Regions from separate parts of the Mesorhizobium sp. 1B3 genome, predicted to be linked through region 1. Evidence: riboswitches for the same ligand, from Rfam matches in the RefSeq annotation. Region 1 holds a riboswitch; each other region holds the start of a gene.
What was found. Region 1 has a riboswitch for glycine ahead of gcvT (glycine cleavage system aminomethyltransferase GcvT). Riboswitches for the same ligand answer to the same signal wherever they lie in the genome.
Positions count from the first base shown of each region.

Region 1 (2,263 bases):
ACGGGCTGGCGACCTTCGGCCTTGAGGCCGACACGCTTCTGACGGGCTGCAGTTGCCAGGATGCCGCGCAGCGCCTCCGAGCCGACAAATGTGCCCCTGTCGCGGATGTCCTTCGGGATCGCCCATAGGAGGCCGGCGCTTGCTGGATCGGTGGTCTCGGTAATGTCTTGTCCGTGCAGGCAGAGGCCCGCCTCGAGCCGCAGGCTGTCGCGCGCCGCCAACCCGATCCACATGAGTCGATCGTCTTCGAGGAGCCTCGCCACCAGCGCACGTGCATCCTGCTCGGGCAGTCCGATCTCGAAACCGTCCTCGCCGGTATAGCCCGAGCGGCTCATGAACCAATCGGGTTTGGGCTCGATGCCGGTCATGAAGGTCAGCCCGGCGGTATCGACGCCTGCTCGGGCAAGCACAGCCTCTGCCTCAGGCCCCTGGATGGCAAGGAAAACGCGGTCGAGCGGCTTGAGCTGAACCGACAAACCGGAACTGAGGCCGCGCAGATGGGCTTCGTCCGTGGCCGCATTGCCGGCATTGGCAACCACCATGAACCGGTCGGCCGCCAGCCGGGTGACGATCAGGTCGTCGATGATCCCCGCCTTGTCGTTGAGCAGGAACGTGTATTTCGATTGCGAAGCGGCGAGCGCGCCGGCGTCGAGCGGGCAGGCCCGGTTCAGCAGCGCCACCGCGTCCTTTCCCGATAGCTCGAACAGCTTCATGTGGGAGATGTCGAACAACCCGGCATGTTCACGCGTGTGGAGATGCTCTTTGAGCACGCCGGCCGCATAGGTGATTGGCATATGCCAGCCCGCAAACGCACCGAAGCGTGCATTGGCTGCGACATGCAGGTCTTCGAGGGGAAGATGCTTGAGATCGGCGCCGGTCAAATGCTTCTCCAGAATAGCACGTGTCGGCCACACAATGCGGCCTGTTCGTGCCCCTCTGTCTGAAGCCTGAGAGACTCGCGCAACCGGAACCCTGTCGGCGGCGCTTACACCTTCGGCGCGGGGCTCTCACCCCGACTTTCCAGAGTCGTCTTACCTGTCAGCGGTTCTTTTGCCTGAGAGATTTCGGGCGATTTCCCCTTCGGCGGCAGCCAAGGCTGCTCTCTCCCGCTGACCGGCAGGGCCGAAGCCCTCGACGAGTCGGGACGCTAGACCAAGCCGATCGGTTTGTCACCTGTCTGTTTACGAAACCTCAGGCCGCAAGCCGTGCGGCGTGCCATTTCAGGTGATCTTCCATGAAGGTCGAGATGAAGAAATATGAATGATCGTAGCCCTCCCGCATGTTCAGGGTGAGCGGTATGCCGGCGTCGCGGCAGGCGGCTTCCAGCAGCCATGGCCGGAGCCCTTCATCGAGAAAACCGTCCGCCGTACCCTGGTCGACCAGGAATTCCGGGAAACGGTAGCCATCCTCGATGAGGGCGCAGGCGTCGTAGGGACGCCAGCCGCTTTCGTCCGGCCCGAGATATTTCTGGAGAGCGGGCCTCGACCATCCGGCATCCATCGGGTTGACGATCGGTGCGAAGGCGGAGCAGCTCTTGAAACGACCGGGATTCTTGAGGGCAATGGTAAGAGCGCCGTGCCCGCCCATGGAATGGCCTGATATCGCCTGGCGGCTCATGTCTACCGGGAAATTGGTCGCGACAAGGGCCGGCAACTCATCGACCACGTAGGAATACATGCGATAGTTTCGGGCGAAGGGCTCTTCGGTCGCGTCGACGTAGAAGCCGGCACCTTGCCCGAACTGCCAATTGTCCTTCTCGTCGGGCACGTCGGGTCCACGAGGGCTGGTGTCGGGACAGATGATGACGAGACCGAGTTCAGAAGCCATCCTGCGATACTCGCCTTTGTCCATCACATTGGCATGGGTGCAGGTGAGACCCGATAGATACCAAAGGACAGGACGCCTGCCTTCAGCCGCCTGGGGCGGAGCGAAGACAGCGAAGGTCATGTCGACGCCGCAGGCTTCCGACGCGTGGCTGTAAACGCCCTGGATTCCGTCGTGGGATTTGGAGAGAGAGATTGTCTTCATTGTTCTTTCCGCGTTAGCTGCCGAGCGAGACGACGAGGTTGACTGCTGCCGCCACCAGCACCGTGTTGAAGAAGAACGAAAGGACCGCGTGGAGGAGGTTCAACTTGCGCATCGTCGTGGTGGTGACGGCCACGTCCGACGTCTGCGCGGTCATTCCGATGATGAACGCGAAATAGAGGAAATCGTAGCCGGCCGGCTCCTTCGTGCCGGGAAAATCGAGCCCGCCATGGGGCTC
Region 1 is NZ_JBJHDO010000004.1:71,437-73,699, forward strand. It holds gene gcvT (glycine cleavage system aminomethyltransferase GcvT) at 1-881, opposite strand, end outside; glycine riboswitch at 1,033-1,119, opposite strand; gene fghA (S-formylglutathione hydrolase) at 1,192-2,028, opposite strand; gene ACCO56_RS12385 (DUF1345 domain-containing protein) at 2,042-2,263, opposite strand, start outside.

Region 2 (2,263 bases), on a different contig from region 1:
GTTCTGCGCGGCGTCGGTTCTGGAGATCAGGGAAGTGACCATTTCTGCAGTCACCGCTGACAAAGTCCATCCGAGGTGACCATGACCGGTGTTGTAAAAGACACCGGGACGCCTGCCGGCGATCACGCGAGGCATCATGTCCGGCATCATGGGGCGAAGCCCCGACCAGGACATGTACTGACGGGTACTCATGTCTGGGAAATGACTGCGGCACCATGCGACCAGCGGTTCGATGCGAGCACTGCGAATGTCACGATTGAAACCGTTGAACTCGGCCGTGCCGGCGACCCGGAAGCGATCGACGCCGAGACGGCTGGTGACGATCTTTGCGTCATCATCGAGCAGGCTGACCCAAGGCGCGGCCTCCTGATCGATGCGCTCGGTCAGTTGAACAGTGATGGAATAGCCCTTAACCGGATAGACGTTGATCCGGTCTCCCAATTCCCGTGCAAGGCGTCGCGAGCAGACACCGGCGCAAACGACAACCTTGTCGAATGACGCCTGCTCGAGCGGCTCGAACTCCTCGGTGTCAGCAAGATGTCGGAAGCGGATTCTGATGTCGCCTTTATCCGCATAAATCCACTCGATCTCGCACCCCAGTCTGTTCTCCACGCCAAGACGCCAGCATGAGGCGGCCAGGCCATTGGTGAACTTATGAATGTCGCCGGTAAAGTCACTCTCGGTGAAAAAGCCCCCGTAGAAGTCGCCTTTAAGGGCCGGCTCTATGTCGCGAATCTCGGCGGGTGAGACCTCGCGCCGCCCTAGTCCTGCTCGACGCAGGATCTCGGTCACTCGCGCGGCGTGCTCGAACTCTGCCCGCGTCTGGTAAACGTGGAGGATGCCGCGTGTCTCGCAGTCGAAGGCGATGTTCTCCTCGGCGGCCATCGCCTGCAAAACACCGCGTGCGGCGATGGCTAGACGAGCCGTAGCCTCGGTGCTGCGCTCGTAGGTCGGTATAGCCGCGATAAACTCGGCCATCCAACTGAGCTTGTGCCAGGAGGGGTAGGGGTTGACAAGGAGCGGCGCTCCTGGCGTTAACATCCATCGGAGCCCCTTGCCTATGGTGGACCAGCTATTCCATACTTCTGCGTTGGATGCCGACAGTTGTCCTCCATTGGCGAAGCTCGTCTCCATCGCCGGATAGGGATGCTTGTCGAACAGGCTGACGCGATAACCTGCCTTGGCGAGCTTATATGCAGTGGTGACGCCCGTGACGCCGCCCCCGATGACGGCAACACGATCTCCGATTGAAGGCATGAGAAATCACCCGCTCACGCGGGCCCCCCAGCCCCCTCTGTCATTGGCCTGAGAGCTTCGTGGAGCGCCCTTATTGGCAGATCCCACTTACACCGTCGGCGGAAGCCTGTTGGCTTCGCTTTCCAGAGCTTCTTGACGCGCTTGCGGTCCGTTTGCCTGAGAGTTTCCGGGGCGGTTGCTCCTTCGGCGAGGCGTTATTCGCCTCTCTCCCGCACCGCGGACTATGATGCGTAAAATGCGGGCAGGCAATGGGAAAGTTTGAAAAGATGGAAAATTCCCGTAAGCTGGAAAAGAAGGGACCTTCCCCCAAGTGACCGTCTGGAAGAAGGCGAACATGGCACAGCGAGCTCCGAAGATCGGACCGGCAATCCAGAAGGAACGTAAGCTCCGCCGGTTGACGCTCGAGCAGTTGGCGGCGCAAGCCGGCGTCTCGAAATCCATGCTCTCCCAGATCGAACGTGGCGAAGCAAATCCCACCTTCGCGGTCGTCTGGAGTCTGACGCAAGCTCTCCAGATCGACTTCGGAGCGTTGGTGGGCAGTGGGAGCGCCGCAGCCAGTGTAGGCCAAATTGAAGTCACGTCGCGGCCGCATACGCCTGAGATCCGCAGTGCTGACGGAAGATGCCGATTGAGGATCCTCAGCACTCCGCGGTTGGCTGGGCGCACTGAATGGTATGACGTAGAGATCGATCCTTTGGGTAGCCTGGACAGCGAGCCGCATTCAGCAGGCACGTTTGAACATTTGACCGCCCTGACCGAAGGATTTGAGGTCGCTTCCGGAGCGAACGTCATACCGCTGAAGGAAGGCGAGACGGCGCGGTATCCTGCAGACGTTCCCCATCGCATCACCAACGTATCCGACAAACGCGCCCGCGGTTTTCTGGTAGTACTGTACAAGTGATCGGGGGCCGATTGACAGTATTTGATCTTCACCAGGAACGGTACTGGCGCGATCCGTCCAGATTTGTCGACAAGATTTAAGCTTGAGAGTCTGGGCTAACACGAA
Region 2 is NZ_JBJHDO010000002.1:583,483-585,745, forward strand. It holds gene ACCO56_RS07860 (D-amino acid dehydrogenase) at 1-1,257, opposite strand, end outside; glycine riboswitch at 1,392-1,479, opposite strand; gene ACCO56_RS07865 (helix-turn-helix domain-containing protein) at 1,568-2,158, shown strand.
Region 2: another riboswitch for glycine. It lies ahead of ACCO56_RS07860 (D-amino acid dehydrogenase); the one in region 1 lies ahead of gcvT (glycine cleavage system aminomethyltransferase GcvT).

Region 3 (2,263 bases), on a different contig from region 1:
GGAGCGCTCGATGGCCGTGCGCGCTGCTGGGTCAATATCGAAGGCAAGGAGCCTTGCTCGCTCGAACTGCATGTCGGCGCGGTGAAGCTCGCCGAACGTCTCGGCGTCGGCACGACCTATCACCTTGCAACGTCCATCGAGGAAGCCAAGGTCTGCGAAAGCAAGTATGGCTGTTGGCCGATCACAAGGATCGATCGTGCCGGCGGGGTCGGCAAAAATCTTGTCATCGCGCATGGCGCGGCCGTGACGGACGAAGAAGTACGCCTGCTTGCCGAACGTGACGCCAGCGTTGCCTTCTGCCCGTGCTCTTCCTTCAAGCTCGGAAAGGGCGCGACCGCTATCGGGAAGTATCCCGAGATGGTGAAGGCCGGTGTGAAGGTGGGACTCGGCACCGACGGCGTCTCGGCGGCCGGCAACATGAACCTGATGCGCCAGATGCTCGTCGTGGCCGGCATGTTCAAGGATGCCCGCATGCAGCCCGACATCTTCACCGCCAGGCAAGCCCTTCGCGCCGCGACGATCGAGGGCGCGCGGGCCCTCATGTGGGACGACGAGATCGGCTCGCTGGAAATCGGCAAAAAGGCGGATTTCATCCTCTTCGATCTCGATCATGTCGAGTGGACGCCCTTCTATGATCCGCTGCAGGCCTTGGTCTTCTCGGCGTCGACGGCCTCGATCACCCAGACTTGGGTCGACGGCAAGCTGCTTTATGCCGATGGCAAGGTCCAGGGTGTCGACGAGGTTGGGATTCGCAGCAAGGCACGCGAACTCGCAGCCGCCGCCGTCAGGCGGGCCGGCTTGCATGAGGAGGGCGTCGAAACCACGACAACGCTTTACGACGAAGGAAACTGACTGCTTGCACTGCCGGTCATCGGAGTGGAGCGTACAGACAGCCATGTGAATGCGTTCGAATGGCTGCATGGGAGAGATCGGCTGTCGTAGATAACGACAGCCGACGCCGACGGAGCAACCCCCCAGGAAACTCTCAGGCAAAGATGACCATGCAGCTGAACGATCTGGAGAGTGGCACCGCGAGTGCCCACCGAAGGGGAAAGCCACGCCGGCCGAGCCGTCGCGGTTAAGCTCTCAGGTACAGCGACAGATTGGGGATCAACCGCGGACTCCGGTCCGCACCCAACTTTGGTCGCGGAGAATGCAATGCCCCATATTGCCGTCATAGGCGCCGGTATCACCGGCGTCACCACCGCCTATGCCCTGCTTGAGCGAGGGTATTCGGTGACTGTCATCGATCGTCAGCGTTACGCGGGGATGGAAACATCCTTCGCCAATGGCGGCCAGCTTTCCGCCAGCAATGCGGAGGTCTGGAACCATTGGTCGACCCTTCTCAAGGGCATCAAGTGGATGATGAGGCGTGATGCTCCGCTGCTGATGAATCCCGCACCCAGCTGGCACAAATATGCCTGGCTCGCCGAGTTCGTTTCCAACATCATGAGCTACCGCGAGAACACGGTTGAGACCACCCGCTTGGCGATAGCGGCACGCGAGCACCTGTTCGGCATCGCCGAACGCGAGAAGATCGATTTCGATCACGTCCGTCGCGGCATCCTCCACATTTATTGGGATAAGCCGAGCTTCCAGCATGCCCTGAAGGTCAACTCCATGCTGATGGAAGGGGGCTTGGACCGGCAGCCCGTGACTGCGGCCGAAGTCAAGTCGATCGAGCCCACCTTGCATGGCGAATTTTTCGGAGGGTTCTACACGCCGTCGGACTCGACCGGCGACATCCATAAATTCACCTTCGGTCTCGCCAGGGCCTGCGAGCAGCGCGGCGCCAGCTTTCTCTTCGATGCCACCGTCAACCGTGTCGAACGCAAGCGGCAATTCCAGATCGCCTATTCGCTGGGCTCGCTGTCGGGAGAAACCACCAAACGCGACCGTATGATCGAGGTCGACGCCGTGGTCGTTTGTGCCGGTTCGGCCAGCCGCCATTTCGCAGCCATGCTCGGTGACCGCGTCAACGTATACCCGGTGAAGGGTTATTCGATCACGGTGCATCTCGACGACGAGCGAAGCCAGGAGGCTGCTCCCTGGGTGAGCCTGCTCGACGACCGGGCCAAGATCGTGACGAGCCGCTTGGGGCCTGGGCGTTTCCGGGTGGCCGGAACCGCGGAGTTCAACGGCATGAATCGCGATATACGGCACGACCGCGTACGGCCGCTGGTCGATTGGACGAGGATGCTGTTTCCTGCTGTCGACACCAACCGGGTCGTCCCGTGGGCCGGCTTGCGTCCGATGATGCCCA
Region 3 is NZ_JBJHDO010000030.1:678-2,940, reverse strand. It holds gene ACCO56_RS32980 (amidohydrolase family protein) at 1-852, shown strand, start outside; glycine riboswitch at 911-1,012, shown strand; gene ACCO56_RS32975 (D-amino acid dehydrogenase) at 1,159-2,263, shown strand, end outside.
Region 3: another riboswitch for glycine. It lies ahead of ACCO56_RS32975 (D-amino acid dehydrogenase); the one in region 1 lies ahead of gcvT (glycine cleavage system aminomethyltransferase GcvT).